2 regions of the Micromonospora coxensis genome follow, and region 1 is predicted to be linked to the other one. Evidence: riboswitches for the same ligand, from Rfam matches in the RefSeq annotation. Region 1 holds a riboswitch; the other holds the start of a gene.
The links. A riboswitch is a leader RNA that binds a small molecule or an ion and turns the genes downstream of it on or off. The one in region 1 is predicted to bind thiamine pyrophosphate.
Positions count from the first base shown of each region.

Region 2: it holds a riboswitch for thiamine pyrophosphate, as region 1 does, so the genes downstream of both, GA0070614_RS09250 (ECF transporter S component) here and thiE (thiamine phosphate synthase) in region 1, are expected to answer to the same signal.

Region 1 is NZ_LT607753.1:2,757,194-2,764,711, reverse strand. It holds gene GA0070614_RS12370 (ABC-F family ATP-binding cassette domain-containing protein) at 1-430, shown strand, start outside; gene GA0070614_RS12365 (aldo/keto reductase) at 511-1,473, shown strand; gene GA0070614_RS31130 (endonuclease domain-containing protein) at 1,734-2,012, opposite strand; TPP riboswitch at 2,579-2,686, shown strand; gene thiE (thiamine phosphate synthase) at 2,681-3,307, shown strand; gene thiO (glycine oxidase ThiO) at 3,301-4,449, shown strand; gene thiS (sulfur carrier protein ThiS) at 4,440-4,640, shown strand; gene GA0070614_RS12340 (thiazole synthase) at 4,637-5,416, shown strand; partial or broken gene GA0070614_RS12335 (thiamine phosphate synthase) at 5,473-6,063, shown strand; gene thiD (bifunctional hydroxymethylpyrimidine kinase/phosphomethylpyrimidine kinase) at 6,294-7,082, shown strand; gene thiC (phosphomethylpyrimidine synthase ThiC) at 7,100-7,518, shown strand, end outside.
Region 2 is NZ_LT607753.1:2,090,517-2,098,034, forward strand. It holds gene GA0070614_RS09245 (alpha/beta fold hydrolase) at 64-894, opposite strand; TPP riboswitch at 1,006-1,111, shown strand; gene GA0070614_RS09250 (ECF transporter S component) at 1,186-1,770, shown strand; gene GA0070614_RS09255 (ABC transporter ATP-binding protein) at 1,866-3,293, shown strand; gene GA0070614_RS09260 (energy-coupling factor transporter transmembrane component T family protein) at 3,290-4,090, shown strand; gene GA0070614_RS09265 (hypothetical protein) at 4,231-4,455, opposite strand; gene gndA (NADP-dependent phosphogluconate dehydrogenase) at 4,819-6,261, shown strand; gene GA0070614_RS09275 (thioredoxin reductase) at 6,376-6,606, opposite strand; gene GA0070614_RS09280 (hypothetical protein) at 6,732-6,917, opposite strand; gene GA0070614_RS09285 (isoprenyl transferase) at 7,015-7,518, opposite strand, start outside.

The sequences.
Region 1 (7,518 bases):
CGGCCACTTCTCCCAGACCCACGACCGTCCGGAGCTGACGGAGAAGACCCTGGTCGAGATCCTCTGGCGGGGCGACGAGCACCGGGCCGGCATGGACCGGCACGCGGCGATGGCCGCGCTGTCCCGGTACGAGCTGGCCGGGCAGGGCGACCAACGCTTCGGCACTCTCTCCGGCGGCCAGCAGGCCCGGTTCCTGGTGCTGCTGCTGGAGCTGTCCGGGGCGACCCTGCTGCTGCTCGACGAGCCCACCGACAACCTCGACCTGGCGTCGGCGGAGGCGCTGGAGGCGGGGCTGGGCGCCTTCTCCGGGACGGTCGTCGCGGTCACCCACGACCGCTGGTTCACCCGCTCCTTCGACCGGTTCGTGCTGTTCCGGGGTGACGGTGAGGTGGTGGAGACCCCCGAGCCGGTCTGGGACGTCGCCCGCTGACCGTCGACGTTACGGCCGGCCACGGTGACCGGCCCGGCCCTGGTGACCGGCCCGGTACGGGGCGGTCGGGCCGGCATAGGGTGGATCTCGTGACTGAGATGACCTACCGCCGGCTGGGCGACTCCGGGCTCGTGGTGTCCGTGGTCGGCATCGGCTGCAACAACTTCGGCCGCAAGCTCGACCTCGACGGCACCCGCGCGGTGGTCGACGCCGCGCTCGACGCCGGGATCAACTTCTTCGACACCGCCGACATCTACGGCGAGCCGCAGGGCGGCTCCGAGGAACTGCTCGGACAGGCGTTGAAGGGCCGCCGTGACGACGTGGTGGTGGCCACCAAGTTCGGCATGGACATGCACGGCCTGAACGGCCCGGACCACGGCGCCCGGGGCGCGCGCCGCTACATCGCCCGGGCCGTGGAGGCGTCGCTGCGGCGGCTCGGCACCGACCACATCGACCTGTACCAGATGCACGAGCCGGACCCGGGCACCCCGATCGACGAGACGCTCGCCGCCCTGGACGACCTGGTCCGGGCCGGGAAGGTGCGCTACCTCGGCAACTCCAACTTCGCCGGCTGGCAGATCGCCGACGCGGACTGGACGGCGTCGTCGCAGGGCCGTACCCGGTTCATCAGCGCGCAGAACCACTACTCGCTGCTGGAGCGGGGAGTGGAGGCCGAGGTGATCCCCGCCTGCGAGCGCTTCGGCCTGGGCATGCTGCCCTTCTTCCCGCTCGCCAACGGCCTGCTCACCGGCAAGTACAAGCGCGGTGAAGCCCCGCCGGCCGGCAGCCGACTCGCCGGCGGTGGCCGGTACGCGCAGCGCCTCGCGGCGGCGAACTGGGACACCATCGAGGCGATCGAGGCGTACGCCGCCGAGCGGGAGCTGACGATGCTCCAGGTGGCCATCGGTGGACTGGCCGCCCGGCCCGCGGTGACCTCGGTGATCGCCGGCGCGACCACGCCCGAGCAGGTACGGGCGAACGCCGCCGCCGGGACCTGGCAGCCCACCGACGAGGACCTGGACGCCCTCGACGCCATCCTCTGACTCGCCGTTCCGCCTCGCCACCCGAGCCGGGCGGCGAGGCGGGTGGTGGTTCTCGGGCACGGGCTGGGCCTTCGCCGGCCGGCGTCCGCAGCCGGCTACGCCTCCTCGCCGGTTGCGGGTCTACGCGGCTGTGGGTCTTCGTCGGATGTTGCTCTTGGCCGGCTGCGAGTCGGCGGCGTCTTCAGCCGGTGTCGTTGCCCGCTGCTGCCGGCTGCCCGCTGCTGGCTGCTGGCTGCTGCTCAGGGTGACGGTGGCGGGGATCAGTGGGAGGGGTTGCGCTGGATCTGGCGCTCGCGGAGGGCGTCGGCGACCAGGGCGACGGTGCGGGCGGGGTGACGGAGCACGTCGTCGGCGGTGAAGCGGAGCACGAGCCAGCCCGCCGCGCGCAGCGCGTTCAGCCGGGCGACGTCCTGCCGGAAGTGGGCGCGCTCCCGGTGGTGGTCGCCGTCGTACTCGACCGCCACGCGCAGGGCCGGCCAGGCCAGGTCGACCCGGCCGGCGAACCGTCCCCGGGCGTCGAGCGCGTCGACGGCGACCACGGCGTCGGTACGGGGCCCCTGCCGGCCCAGGTCGAACGCGGTACGCAGCCCGGTGGTGACCGGCAGGCCGCCGAAGCGGGGTCACGTCACCGGCCGGCACCGCCGACCGGCTGACCCGGACCCGGGGCGGGACCCGCATCCGGGCGGTGCGGGGCAGCAGCACGGACACCGGCGCGTCCCGGCCGAGCAGGTCGGCCCCCCACAGGTACGCGGCGCTGGCCCCCGCGATCGCCGCGCCCGGCGGCAGCAGCAGCGCCACCGCGTCGCACCACATGCGATGGTCGGCCGCGCGGAAGCCGTCCCGGTGCACGTACACGTCGGGCAGCAGCCGGCGCCAGGCCGGGCCGCGCAGCATCGACCAGGTGAGCAGGCCCTCGGCGACCGCACGGCTGCCCCGGAAGGGCAGGAACGCCAGCCGTCGCGGGACCCGGGCGCGAGCGGGCATCCGGACAGGGGGCCGTGACCGGGCGGTCACCCGCCGCCCCTGCCGTCGACCGTGGATGGTGGGTGGGAAAAACGTCACCCACTCTTCCGCCGTCCGGCGACACGTCGTACGGTAGGCCCGCAAGTGACCCACGGGAGCCCGGTGCACCGGGCTGAGAGGGGGGCTGAAGCCCCCGACCGTCGAACCTGATCCGGGTAATGCCGGCGCAGGGAGGAGTGTTGCCGTGCCGTCCCTCGGACGACTGCATCTGATCACCGACACCCGGCCGGGGCGTGACCCGCTCGCCGTGCTGCGCGCCGCCCTGCCGGTGGCCCGCGCCGAACTGGTCGTCCAGGTCCGGGTGGAGGACGACGCCACCGACCGCGAGGCGTACGAGCTGGCCGGGCGGGTGCTCGCGCTCTGCGCGCCGTACGGGGCGACGTGCCTGGTCAACGACCGGCTGCACGTGGCCCTGGCGGTGGGCGCCGCGGGCGGGCACGTCGGCGCGGAGGACCTGCCGGTGGCGGCGGCCCGCCGGGTGCTCGGCCCGACCGCCGTGCTCGGCGCGACCGCCCGGGAGCCGCTGACGGCCACCGAGGCGGTCGCCGCCGGCGCCGGCTACCTGGGCGTCGGCCCCTGCCACGCGACCACCACCAAGACCGGCCTGCCCGACCCGATCGGCCCCGACGGGGTACGCGCCGTCGCCGGGGCGGTGGACGTGCCGGTGATCGCCATCGGCGGGGTGACCGTCGAGACGGTGCCCGCGCTGCGGGCCGCCGGGGCGTACGGGGTGGCGGTGGTCGGGGCGCTCTCCGACAGCCCCGATCCGGCCCGGACGACCGCCGCGCTCGTCGAGGCCCTGACGTGCTGACCCGGCCGGACGTCGCCGTGGTGGGGGCGGGACCGGTCGGGCTGGCGATCGCGTGGCGGTGCGCGTCGCGCGGGCTGCGCGTCGTCGTCCACGATCCCGCCCCGGGCTCCGGCGCCTCGCACGTCGCCGCCGGGATGCTCTCCCCGGTCGCCGAGGCGTACTTCGGGGAGCACGAGCTGACCGGGCTGCTCGCCGAGTCCGCCGCCCGCTGGCCCGGCTTCGCCGCCGAGCTGGCCGAGGCCGCCGGGGTGGAGTTCGGCCACCGGACCGAGGGCACCCTGGTCGTCGGGCTGACCTCCGACGACCTGGCCGAGGCGCGCCGGCTGTGGTCGTACCAGCAGGGGTTGGGACTGCCGATCACCCCGCTGCGCCCCTCGCAGCTGCGCGACCGCGAGCCGGCGCTGGCGCCGCGGGTGCGCGGCGGCGCGGTCGCGCCCGGTGACCATCAGGTCGACCCCCGGCGGCTGGTCGCGGCGCTGCGCTCGGCGGCCGAGCGGGCCGGCGCGACGCTGGTCCCCGGCCCGGTCGCCCGCCTCGACGACGTGGCCGCCCGGGTCACCGTGGTGGCCGCCGGCTGCGGCGCCGCCGCGCTCACCGGCCTGCCCGTGCGGCCGGTGAAGGGGCAGGTGCTGCGGCTGCGCGCGCCCGGTCGCGCCGCGCCGGACTTCCGGCACGTGATCCGGGGGTACGCCGACGGCGAGTCGGTCTACCTGGTGCCCCGGGCCGACGGGGAGGTGGTGGTCGGGGCCACCGTGGAGGAACGCACCGACACCGAGGTGACCGCCGGCGCGGTGCTGCGGCTGCTGCGTGCCGCCGTCGACCTGGTGCCCGACCTGGCCGAGTACGACCTGGTGGAGGCGTCCGCCGGGCTGCGCCCCGGCACCCCGGACAACGCGCCGATCCTCGGGCCGCTGCCCGGCCACCCCGGTGTGCTGGTCGCGACCGGGCACCACCGGCACGGCATCGTGCTCACCCCGGTCACCGCCGACCTGATCACCGAGCTGGTCGTCACCGGCGAGGCGGACCCGCTGCTCGCGCCGTTCACGCCGGAGCGGTTCAGCCGGCCGGACGCCCCGCACCCCGGGCCGGCCCGGGTCGGGCCCGCCGGATCGAGCACCCAGGAGGAGCACAGGTGGAACTGATCGTCAACGGGGCCGGGCGGACCGTGCCTGGCGGAGCGACGGTGGCCGACGTGGTCCGCCAGGTCACCGAGCAGCAGCGCGGCCTCGCGGTCGCGGTCAACGGCGAGGTGGTGCCGCGCACCGGCTGGCCGGCCACGGTGCTGCGCGACGGCGACCGGGTCGAGGTGCTCAGCGCCGCCCAGGGCGGGTGAGCGCGGTGAGCTTCGAGATCGGTGGCGTGACCTTCGGCTCCCGGCTGATCCTCGGCACCGGTGGGGCGGCCAACCTGCACGTGCTGGAGCAGGCGATCCGGGCATCCGGCACCGAGCTGGTCACCCTGGCGCTGCGCCGGGTCGACACCGCGCCCGGCACCGCCGGCGGACTGCTCGACCTGCTGGACCGGTGCGGCGTGCGGCTGCTGCCCAACACCGCCGGCTGCTACACCGCCGGCGAGGCGGTGAAGGTGGCGCACCTGGCCCGCGACGCGTTCGACACCGACTGGGTGAAGCTGGAGGTGATCGGCGACGAGCGGACGCTGCTGCCCGACGGGGTGGAACTGCTGCGCGCGGCGGAGGAGCTGGTCGGAGACGGATTCGTGGTGCTGCCGTACACGTCGGACGACCCGATCCTGGCCCGCCGGCTGGCCGACGTCGGCTGCGCGGCGGTGATGCCGGCCGGCGCGCCGATCGGGTCCGGGCTCGGCGTCAGCAACCCGCACCACATCCGGCTGATCCGGCAGAGCGTGGACGTGCCGGTGATCCTCGACGCCGGCATCGGCACCGCCTCCGACGCCGCGCTCGCCATGGAGCTGGGCTGCGACGCGGTGCTGCTGGCCAGCGCGGTGACCCGGGCCGCCGACCCGGTGGCGATGGCCACCGCCATGCGGTACGCCGTCGAGGCCGGGCGGCTCGCGTACGGCGCCGGGCGGATCGCCCGCCGCTTCCACGCCCTCGCCTCCACCCCGGACGAAGGCAGGCCCGACCTGTGACGGCCCGGACATCGGGGGTGGCCGTCGCGGATCCGGTCCGGCCCGGGACGGGGCGGATCCCGTCGGGCGTGGTGCTGCTGACGGACCGGCGGGTGGCCCGGCGGCCACTGGTCGAGGTGGTCGCCGGGGCCGTCGCCGGGGGAGTGCGCTGGGTGGTGCTGCGGGAGAAGGACCTGCCCCGCGTCGAGCGGGCCGCGCTCGCGGCGCGGCTGCGGGCGGTCCTCGCCGAGGCCGGCGGCAGCCTGGTCGTCGCCGGCCCGGACCCGCTCGACGGCGATGCCGTCCACCTGCCCGCCGCCGGCCCGTACCCGCCGCCGGCCGTCGGGCTGGTCGGCCGGTCCTGCCACGACGAGGCGGAGCTGGCCCGACTCACCACCGAGGACTACGTGACGCTGTCACCGGTCTTCCCCACCCGGACCAAACCCGGCTACGGCCCACCCCTGCTCCCCGACGGTCTGCGCGAGCTGATCGGGCGCGGCCCGGTCCCGGTCCTCGCCCTCGGCGGCATCGAGACCCCTGAGCAGGCCGGCGCCTGCGTCGAGGCAGGGGCCGTCGGGGTGGCCGTGCTCGGCGCGATCATGCGGGCCGACGACCCGGCAGCCTCGGCCGCCGCCCTCACCCGCGCCCTCGCCGACACGACCACCGCCACGTCGCCCACCACCCTGGGCAGAGCCTCCACAGCAGCAGCCACCGCCGCCTCGCCCACCCCGCTGGGCAGAACCTTCGAGGAGGCGGCCACCTCCGAGACGCCCACCCCGCGCGTCCCGGCGGACGCCCGCACGACGGGGCTGCGGCCGACCGTGCCCACGCAGGGATCAAGCCTGACCGCCCGGAGTGGGCACGGTCGGCCGCAGCCCCCCACCGGAAGAGGACAGCAGTGACGCCACAGACCGTGCTCACCATCGCCGGATCAGACTCCGGCGGGGGAGCGGGCATCCAGGCCGACCTCAAGGTCTTCGCCGCGCTCGGCGCGTACGGCACCAGTGTGATCACCGCGATCACCGCCCAGAACACCCGGGGCGTGGACGCCGTGCTGCCGCTGCCCCCGCGCACCGTCACCGACCAGCTCGACAGCGTGCTCGCCGACTTCGGCGTACGGGCGGTGAAGACCGGGATGCTCGGCACCCCGGCCGTCGCCGACGCGATCGCCGAGGCGGCGAAGGCGGGCCGACTGCCGCACCTGGTCGTCGACCCGGTGCTGGTCGCCACCAGCGGGCACCCGCTCGGCGTGGTGGCGGCGGTCGAGCGGCTGCTGCCGTACGCGCAGGTGGCGACGCCGAACTGCGCGGAGGCCGCCGCCCTCACCGGACGCCCGGTGACCACGGTCGAGGAGATGGTCGCGGCGGCCGAGGCGCTCGCGGCCGGTGGCCCGGCGCACGTCGTGGTGACCGGCGGCGACGTGGACGCCGACGGCGAGTCGGTGGACGTGCTCTGCGGCGGCGGGACGACCACGCTGCTGCGCGCGCCCCGGGTGGACACCCGGCACAACCACGGCACGGGTTGCTCGTTCTCGGCGGCGGTCGCCGTCCGGCTGGCCGCCGGTGACCCGGTGCCGGTCGCGGTCGCCGCCGCCAAGGAGTACGTCACCCGCGCGCTGACCGGCGCGCGGGACTGGGAGCTGGGCGCGGGACGCGGCCCGCTGGACCACTTCGGCTGGTCCTGTTGACCATCAGGGAGGCTGTCATGCAGGCACGTCGCAAGGTCTACGTCGAGGGGTCACGGCCGGACATCCGGGTGCCGTTCGCCGAGGTGGTGCTGACCGGGGACAACCCCCCGCTGCGCCTCTACGACACCTCCGGGCCGGGATCGGACCCCGAGGTGGGGCTGCCCCCGCTGCGCGGGCCGTGGATCGCCGAGCGCGGTGACGTGGCTCCGGTGCGCGGCGCCGGTACCCCGCTGGCGGGGACCCGTCCGACCCAGCTCGCCTACGCGCGGGCCGGGATCGTCACCCCGGAGATGGAGTTCGTGGCCGTCCGGGAGGGAGTGGCGCCCGAGTTCGTCCGGGACGAGATCGCCGCCGGGCGGGCGGTGCTGCCGCTCAACGTCAACCACCCGGAGTGCGAGCCGGCGATCATCGGCAAGGCGTTCCTGGTGAAGGTCAA
Region 2 (7,518 bases), 670 kb from region 1:
GGCGCCTCGGCGGGACCGTGCGGGCCGTCGCAGCCGACGTGCCGACCCGCCGGGGGTACGGCCTCAGGCCAGCCCGCGCACCCGGGCCAGGATCGCCTCGGCCAGCAGCTCCGGCGCCCGGTCCGGGATCCAGTGGGTGACCCCGGCCAGCTCCACGAAACGGTACTCACCGGCGACGTGCCGGGCGCACGCCTCGGCGGCGGTCCGGCCGATGGCGAAGTCCTTGTCGCTCCAGACGTACGTGGTGGGCACCGACACCGTCCCGATCCGACCCAGGTCCACGTTGGACATCGCCCGGTACCAGTTCAGCGCGGCGGTCAGCGCGCCCGGCTCGCGCATCGGCTCGGCGTACCGGTCGACCCGCCGGGGGTCCCCGAGCCCGGAGATCATCCGGCGCAGCACGGCCGCCCGGCCGGCCAGCAGCACCTTCTCCGCCGTGCCGCGCTGCCGGAACAGCACCATGTACGACGAGCGGGCCTTCTGCTGCCGGTCGTGGGCGAGGGCCTGCCCGAAGGCGGCCGGGTGCGGCACGGAGACGGCGGTCAGGGTGCGGACCCGCTCCGGGTGGCCCGCCGCGAGCCCCCAGCCGACGGCGGCGCCCCAGTCGTGCCCGACCACGTGCGCGGCGTCGACGCCCAGCGCGTCGAGCACCGCCACCGCGTCGGCGACCAGCTCCGGCATCCGGTACGCCGACACCTCGGTCGGGCGCGCCCCCGGCGAGTAGCCCCGCTGGTCCAGCGCGTACGTGCGCAGCCCGGCGTCGTGCAGCGCGGGCGTCACCTCGTCCCACTCCCCGCCGTGCTGGGGGAACCCGTGCAGCAGGAGGACGGGCTCGCCGCCCTCCGGGCCGCCGGTGCGTACCTCGAACGTCAGTCCTCGCGCCTCGACCCGCATGGTCGACACCCTACCGAGCCGACGGTCGACGGGCTTCTCCCGTCGCGCCGCCCTCGGCGGTCGGCTGGGCCGTCGCCGCAGGTCGGTGCTAGCGTCTGGGCGAGACAACTTCACATCCGACAGGGGAGCGCACAGCGCTGAGAGTGCGGGCACCACCCGCAGACCCTCGAACCTGATCTGGGTAATGCCAGCGCAGGGAGTTCGGTCGACCTCCAGCCGCGCCGCCGTCCGGTCCCACCGGGCGCGGCGTGCGTCTTCTCCTGGTTCTCCATCGTTGAACTGGGAGCGATCATGGACCACACCACCACCCACCGGTGGCGCACCCTCGACATCGTCATCGCGGCGGTGCTCGGGGTCGCCTTCGGCGTCATCTTCTGGGCCTGGGGCCTGCTCTGGAACGGCCCGGCGGACGCCATCCCGCTGCCCGGGCGGGCCGCCATCTACGGCGTCTGGCTGGTGCCGGCCGTCCTCGGCGGGCTGATCATCCGCAAGCCGGGGGCCGCCTTCTTCACCCTCACCGTGGCCGCGCTGGTGTCGGTGGCGCTGGGCAGCAGCTGGGGCTGGACGCTGGTGATCCAGGGCCCGCTGGAGGCGGCCGCCGCGGAGCTGGCCTTCGCCGCGTTCGCGTACCGCAACTTCCGGCTGCCCGTCGCGCTGCTGGCGGCGACCCTGGCCGGGCTGGCCGCCGCGCTCTACGACGTCTTCGTCTGGTACCCGGGGACGGCGTGGGGCAGCTTCCGGCTCCCGTACATCCTGATCACCGCGGCCAGCTCGCTGGTGGTCGCCGGCTTCGGCGCCGTCGCCCTCACCCGCGCCCTCGCGAACACCGGCGTCCTCGACCGCTTCCCCGCCGGCCGCGAACGCGCCACGGTCTGACCACCCACCCCCGTGTTGATGATGACGTCGACGGCGACGTGGCCCGCGGACACCGCCGTCGACGCCATGGTCACGGAACGGACGGAGGGGCCGGCGTGGCGGCGGTGACACTGCGCGGGTTCGGGTGGCGGCACGCCGGGCGCAAGCGCTGGGCGCTGCGCGGGGTGGACCTGCGGGTCGAGGCGGGCGAGCGGATGCTGCTGCTCGGGCCCTCCGGCGCCGGCAAGAGCACCCTGCTGTCCGCCCTGGCCGGGCTGCTGCCGGAGGACTCCGGCGAGCAGGAGGGCACCGTCGAGATCGACGGCCTCGACCCGCGCAAGGCCCGCGAGCGGGTCGGCATCGTCTTCCAGGACCCGGAGTCGCAGCTGGTGATGGCCCGCTGCGGGGACGACGTCGCGTTCGGGCTGGAGAACCGCGGGGTGCCGACCGACGAGATCTGGCCCCGGGTCGACGAGGCGCTGCGCCGGGTCGGGTTCCCGTACCACCGGGACCGGGCCACCGCCGCCCTCTCCGGCGGCGAGCAGCAGCGACTCGCCCTGGCCGGCGCGCTCGTGCTGCGCCCCGGGCTGCTGCTGCTCGACGAGCCGACCGCCAACCTCGACCCGGTCGGCGGCGAACTGGTCCGCGAGGCGGTCGCCGGCGCGCTGGACGCCGACACCACCCTGATCCTGGTCGAGCACCGGGTGGCCGACGCGCTGCCACTGGTCGACCGGGTGGTGGTGCTGGAGCCCGGCGGCGGGGTCCGCGCGGACGGCCCACCGGAGGCGGTCTTCGCCGGGTACGGCGACACGCTCGCCGACGAGGGCGTCTGGGTGCCCGGGCACCCGATCCCGCCCCGGCGCGCCACCGCGCCGGCCGGGGAGGCGCTGCTCACCGCCGAACGGCTCGGGCTGCCGCACCGGCTGGCCGCCACCGACCTCCAGGTACGCGCCGGTGAGGCGCTCGCCGTGCTCGGCCCGAACGGGGCCGGCAAGTCCACCCTGGCCCTGCTGCTCGGCGGTCTGCTGCGCCCGGGGACCGGACGGGTCGTCGCCACCGCCGCACTGGCCGACCGGGACGCCGGCACTCCCCCGCACCGCTGGCGGGCGCCCGCCCTGGCCCGCCGGATCGGCTCGGTCTTCCAGGACCCGGAGCACCAGTTCGTCACCGGCACCGTCGGCGACGAACTGGCGCTCGGCCCCCGGCGCACCGGACGACCCGAGCCGGCGGTCAAGGCCACCGTGGACGCGCTGCTGGACCGGTTGCGGCTGACCAGGCTGGCCGGCGCCAACCCGTACACCCTCTCCGGCGGGGAGGCGCGGCGGCTGAGCGTGGCGACCGCCCTGGCCACCGCGCCCCACCTGCTCATCTGCGACGAACCCACCTTCGGCCAGGACCGGCGGACCTGGCGTGAGCTGGTCGACCTCTTCGCCGACCTGCGCGACGCGGGGCACGGCGTCGTCACGGTCACCCACGACGCGGACTTCGTCGCCGCGCTCGCCGACCGCACCGTCACCCTGCGCCGCCCCGAGGACCGGCCGTGATCAGCCTGGAACCGGTCGCCGCGCCGGACGCGCCGCTGGCCCGGCGCAACCCGGTGGCGAAGCTCGCCGCGGCGCTGGTCTTCTCCGTCGTGATGGTCGCCACCCTGGATCCGGTCGCGCCGGCCATCGCCATCGCCGTCGAACTGGCCCTGCTGCCGCTGTTCGGCATCCGCTACCGGGTGCTGGCCCGGCGGGCGCTGCCGCTGCTCGTCGGCGGGGCCGGGATCGTGGTCACCCTGGTGCTCTTCGCCGCGGACCGCTCCGGCCGGGTGCTGCTCGACGCCGGCCCGCTGCTGGTCACCTCCGGGGTGCTGCTCACCGCGCTGGGCCTGGCGCTGCGGATGTTCGCGGTGGCCCTGCCCGGGATCATCGTGTTCGCCACCACCGACCCGACCGACCTGGCCGACGCGCTGGTGCAGAACGCGAAGGCGCCGGCCCGGTTCGCGATCGGCGCGCTGGCGGCGTTCCGGCTGGTGCCGCTGCTCGGCCAGGAGTGGCAGATGATCGAGATGGCCCGCCGGGCGCGGGGCGTGGACGCCGGCCGCAACCCGGTGGCCCGGCTGCGGCTGTTCACCTCGACGGCGTTCGCCCTGCTGGTGGGCGCGATCCGGCGGGGCACCCGGCTCGCGGTGGCGATGGACGCCCGGGGCTTCGACGCCGGCACCCCGCGTACGGTCGCCCGCCGGCAGCACTTCGGCGTGGCGGACGCCCTGCTGGTCGTCGGGGCGGCGGTGCTGGCCGGGGCGGCGCTGGCGGTCAGCGTCGCGCTCGGCACCTTCCGCCCCCTGATCGGCTGACTCCCGGCAGCCCGGCGGGCACCGCTGACCGGCCCTGATCGGCTGACCCGGGCGGCCGGCGGGCACCGTCGGGGGCACCGCTGACCGTTCCCGGCCGGCCACCGTGGCGGAGCACGGCAGCCGGCCGGGAGCCGGGTCGGTCAGCTGCGCCGGAAGGCGTACCGGCGGGTCTGCCCCCGCGCGGCGGTCGAGCCGCCGCGGACCCGCGACGGCGGCGGGACCGGGGCCGGCCGGGCGACGCCGGACGAATCGGCGTCGTCGGCGAGGGTGACCGGGGTGATGGGCGACACGGTGGACGCGGCAAGGTCCGCCACGCTCACCTGCACCTCGGACCGGGACTTCTTCGGGCTGCGCCTGGCGGGCATACGCTGCCTCCTTCTGTGGACGGACCGCGCCACCGCACGGGGCGGACGGTCGACGGACGGGACGGCCCGGACGACCACAGCGGAAGGACCACGACGAGGTGGCACGCGGACGCCCGGAGCTCACGGACCCGCGGCGGCGACAGCAGCGGCGGGTCGGGCTCTCGAAGAGGGGCGTCAGATGCGCATACCGGCACGCTAACCCACCGCCGAGGCACGCGCACCCGAATTTCGTCGCCACCCCGCGAACCCGCCGGGCCGCGGCGACGGCCACCGCCCGCCGCCCGGCGCTCACGCAGCGTCCCCGGCACCGGCCGGGCACGATACGGTCGCAGCACGACAGTCGTACGAGAAGGGCGGACACGGATGGCTCAGCAGGCGACGGCGCAGATCGGGGTCACCGGGCTGGCGGTGATGGGCCGCAACCTGGCCCGGAACCTGGCTCGCAACGGCTTCACCGTGGCGGTGCACAACCGCTCGCCGGAGCGCACCCGCAGTCTCGTCGCCGAACACGGCGACGAGGGCAGCTTCGTGCCGTCGGAGTCCCTGGCCGACTTCGTCGCCTCGCTGGAGCGGCCCCGCGCCGTGATCGTGATGGTCAAGGCCGGCGCGCCCACCGACGCGGTCATCGACGAACTGGTCCCACTGCTGGAGGAGGGGGACATCGTCGTCGACGCCGGCAACGCGCACTTCGCCGACACCCGCCGCCGGGAGGAGGCGTTGCGCGGGCACGGGCTGCACTTCGTCGGCACCGGCGTCTCCGGCGGCGAGGAGGGCGCGCTGCGCGGCCCGAGCATCATGCCGGGCGGCTCCGCCGAGTCGTACGCGAAGCTCGGCCCGATCTTCGAGAGGATCGCCGCCCAGGTGGACGGCACCCCGTGCTGCCGGCACATCGGCCCGGACGGCGCCGGGCACTTCGTCAAGATGGTCCACAACGGCATCGAGTACGCCGACATGCAGCTCATCGCCGAGGCGTACGACCTGCTGCGGGCCGGGCTGTCGGCCAGCCCGGCGGAGATCGCGGAGATCTTCCGGGAGTGGAACACCGGCGAGTTGGAGTCGTTCCTCATCGAGATCACCGCCGACGTGCTGGCGCACACCGACGCGGCGACCGGCCGCGCCTTCGTCGACGTGGTGCTCGACCAGGCCGAGCAGAAGGGCACCGGCCGCTGGACCGTGCAGAGCGCGCTGGACCTGGGCATCCCGATCACCGGCATCGCCGAGGCGACCTTCGCCCGCTCGTTGTCGGGCCACGCCGGGCAGCGCGAGGCCGCCCGCCGGGCGTTCGGCGACGCCGGTGAGAAGTGGCAGGTCGAGGATCGGGAGACCTTCGTCGAGGACGTCCGGCGGGCGCTGCTGGCCAGCAAGATCGTCGCGTACGCGCAGGGCTTCGACCACATCCGCGCCGGCAGCCGGGAGTACGACTGGGACATCGACCTGGGCGGCACCGCCACCATCTGGCGGGGCGGCTGCATCATCCGGGCCCGCTTCCTGGACCGCATCCGCGAGGCGTACGACGCGCAGCCGGAGCTGCCGACGCTGCTGGTCGCGCCGTACTTCGCCGACGCGGTGCGCGACGGCGTGCCGAGCTGGCGGCGGGTGGTCGTGGACGCGGCCCGGGCCGGCGTGCCCACCCCGGCGTTCTCCTCGTCGCTGGCGTACTTCGACGGGCTGCGCGCCGAGCGGCTGCCGGCCGCCCTGATCCAGGGCCTGCGGGACAACTTCGGCGCGCACACCTACCTCCGGGTCGACCGGCCGGGGGCGTTCCACACGCTCTGGGCCAGCGACCGCGCCGAGGTGCAGGGCTGACCGGGGCCGACAGCGGGTCGCGCCGTCCCCACCGGGACGCCGCGACCTGCCGTGGCCCGGGTCCGGTCGCGGTCGGAACCGGCGACCGGACGGCCCGTACCGGGTGACCGGGGCTCACCAGGCCCGGTGCGTCTCCTCCGGAGGGGTCGGCGCCCAGCCCGCGGCCGGTTCGCCGGCCGCCAGCTCGCCGATCTCGCCGGAGCGCACGGCCGGGGTGTGCCCCAGCTCGGCGCAGTACCGCTCGGCGACGCCGGCGCAGACGTCGACGACCCGCGTCCGCTGCGTGGCGTCGACCAGACCCGCGCCGGCCAGCGCGGCGGTCATCTCGTACCGGAGATCCCGCATGTCCACCCCCGTGGCGGGCGTCCGCCTCGGCACGCCCTCACGCCGATCGTATGCGCCGACGGGGGCCGGCCCGCCGGGAACGCGTCAGCGCCGTCCCCGACCGGGGACGGCGCTGACGTCGGCGCTCACCAGAACCGGCGACGCTTGGCCTTCTGCGGGCGCAGCATGTCGGCGCCCTTGGCCAGCAGGCGGCTCACGCCGGTGGGGCCACGCCGGGCCTCCAGCGTGTGGCTGAGCCGACGGGCGCCGGCCGCCGCCAGCGGCACGGCGACCGCCATGACCGCCCACTGGGCAATCCGCTTCTGAATCATGTGGGTTCACCTCCGCGATCGGCTGCTGCGGAGGTGGTACCCCGGGTCCGAGATCGCCAATCGTGACCAGCGTGACCATCGGACCGGCGGGCGACCGTCAGGACGGCGGGGCGACCGGGTTGGGCAGCGCGCCACCGAAGCGGCGGTCCCGCTGCGCGTACAGCTCGCAGGCGTACCAGAGGTGGCGGCGGTCGAAATCGGGCCAGAGGGTGTCGAGGAAGACCAGCTCCGCGTACGCGGTCTGCCAGAGCAGGAAGTTGGAGATCCGCTCCTCGCCGGAGGGCCGCAGGAAGAGGTCCACCTCGGGGATCTCCGGGTGGTAGAGGTACTTCGCCACGGTCTTCTCGGTGACCTTCGCCGGGTCGAGCCGGCCGGCGGCCACGTCCCGGGCGATCGCGGCGGCGGCGTCGGCGATCTCGGCCTGCCCGCCGTAGTTGACGCAGAACTGCAGGGTCAGCGTCGAGTTGCCCCGGGACATCTCCTCGGCGGTCTGCAACTCGGAGATGACGCTCTTCCACAGCCGGCCGGCCCGCCCGGACCACACCACCCGGACGCCCAGCTCGACCAGCTGGTCCCGGCGGCGGCGGATGACGTCCCGGTT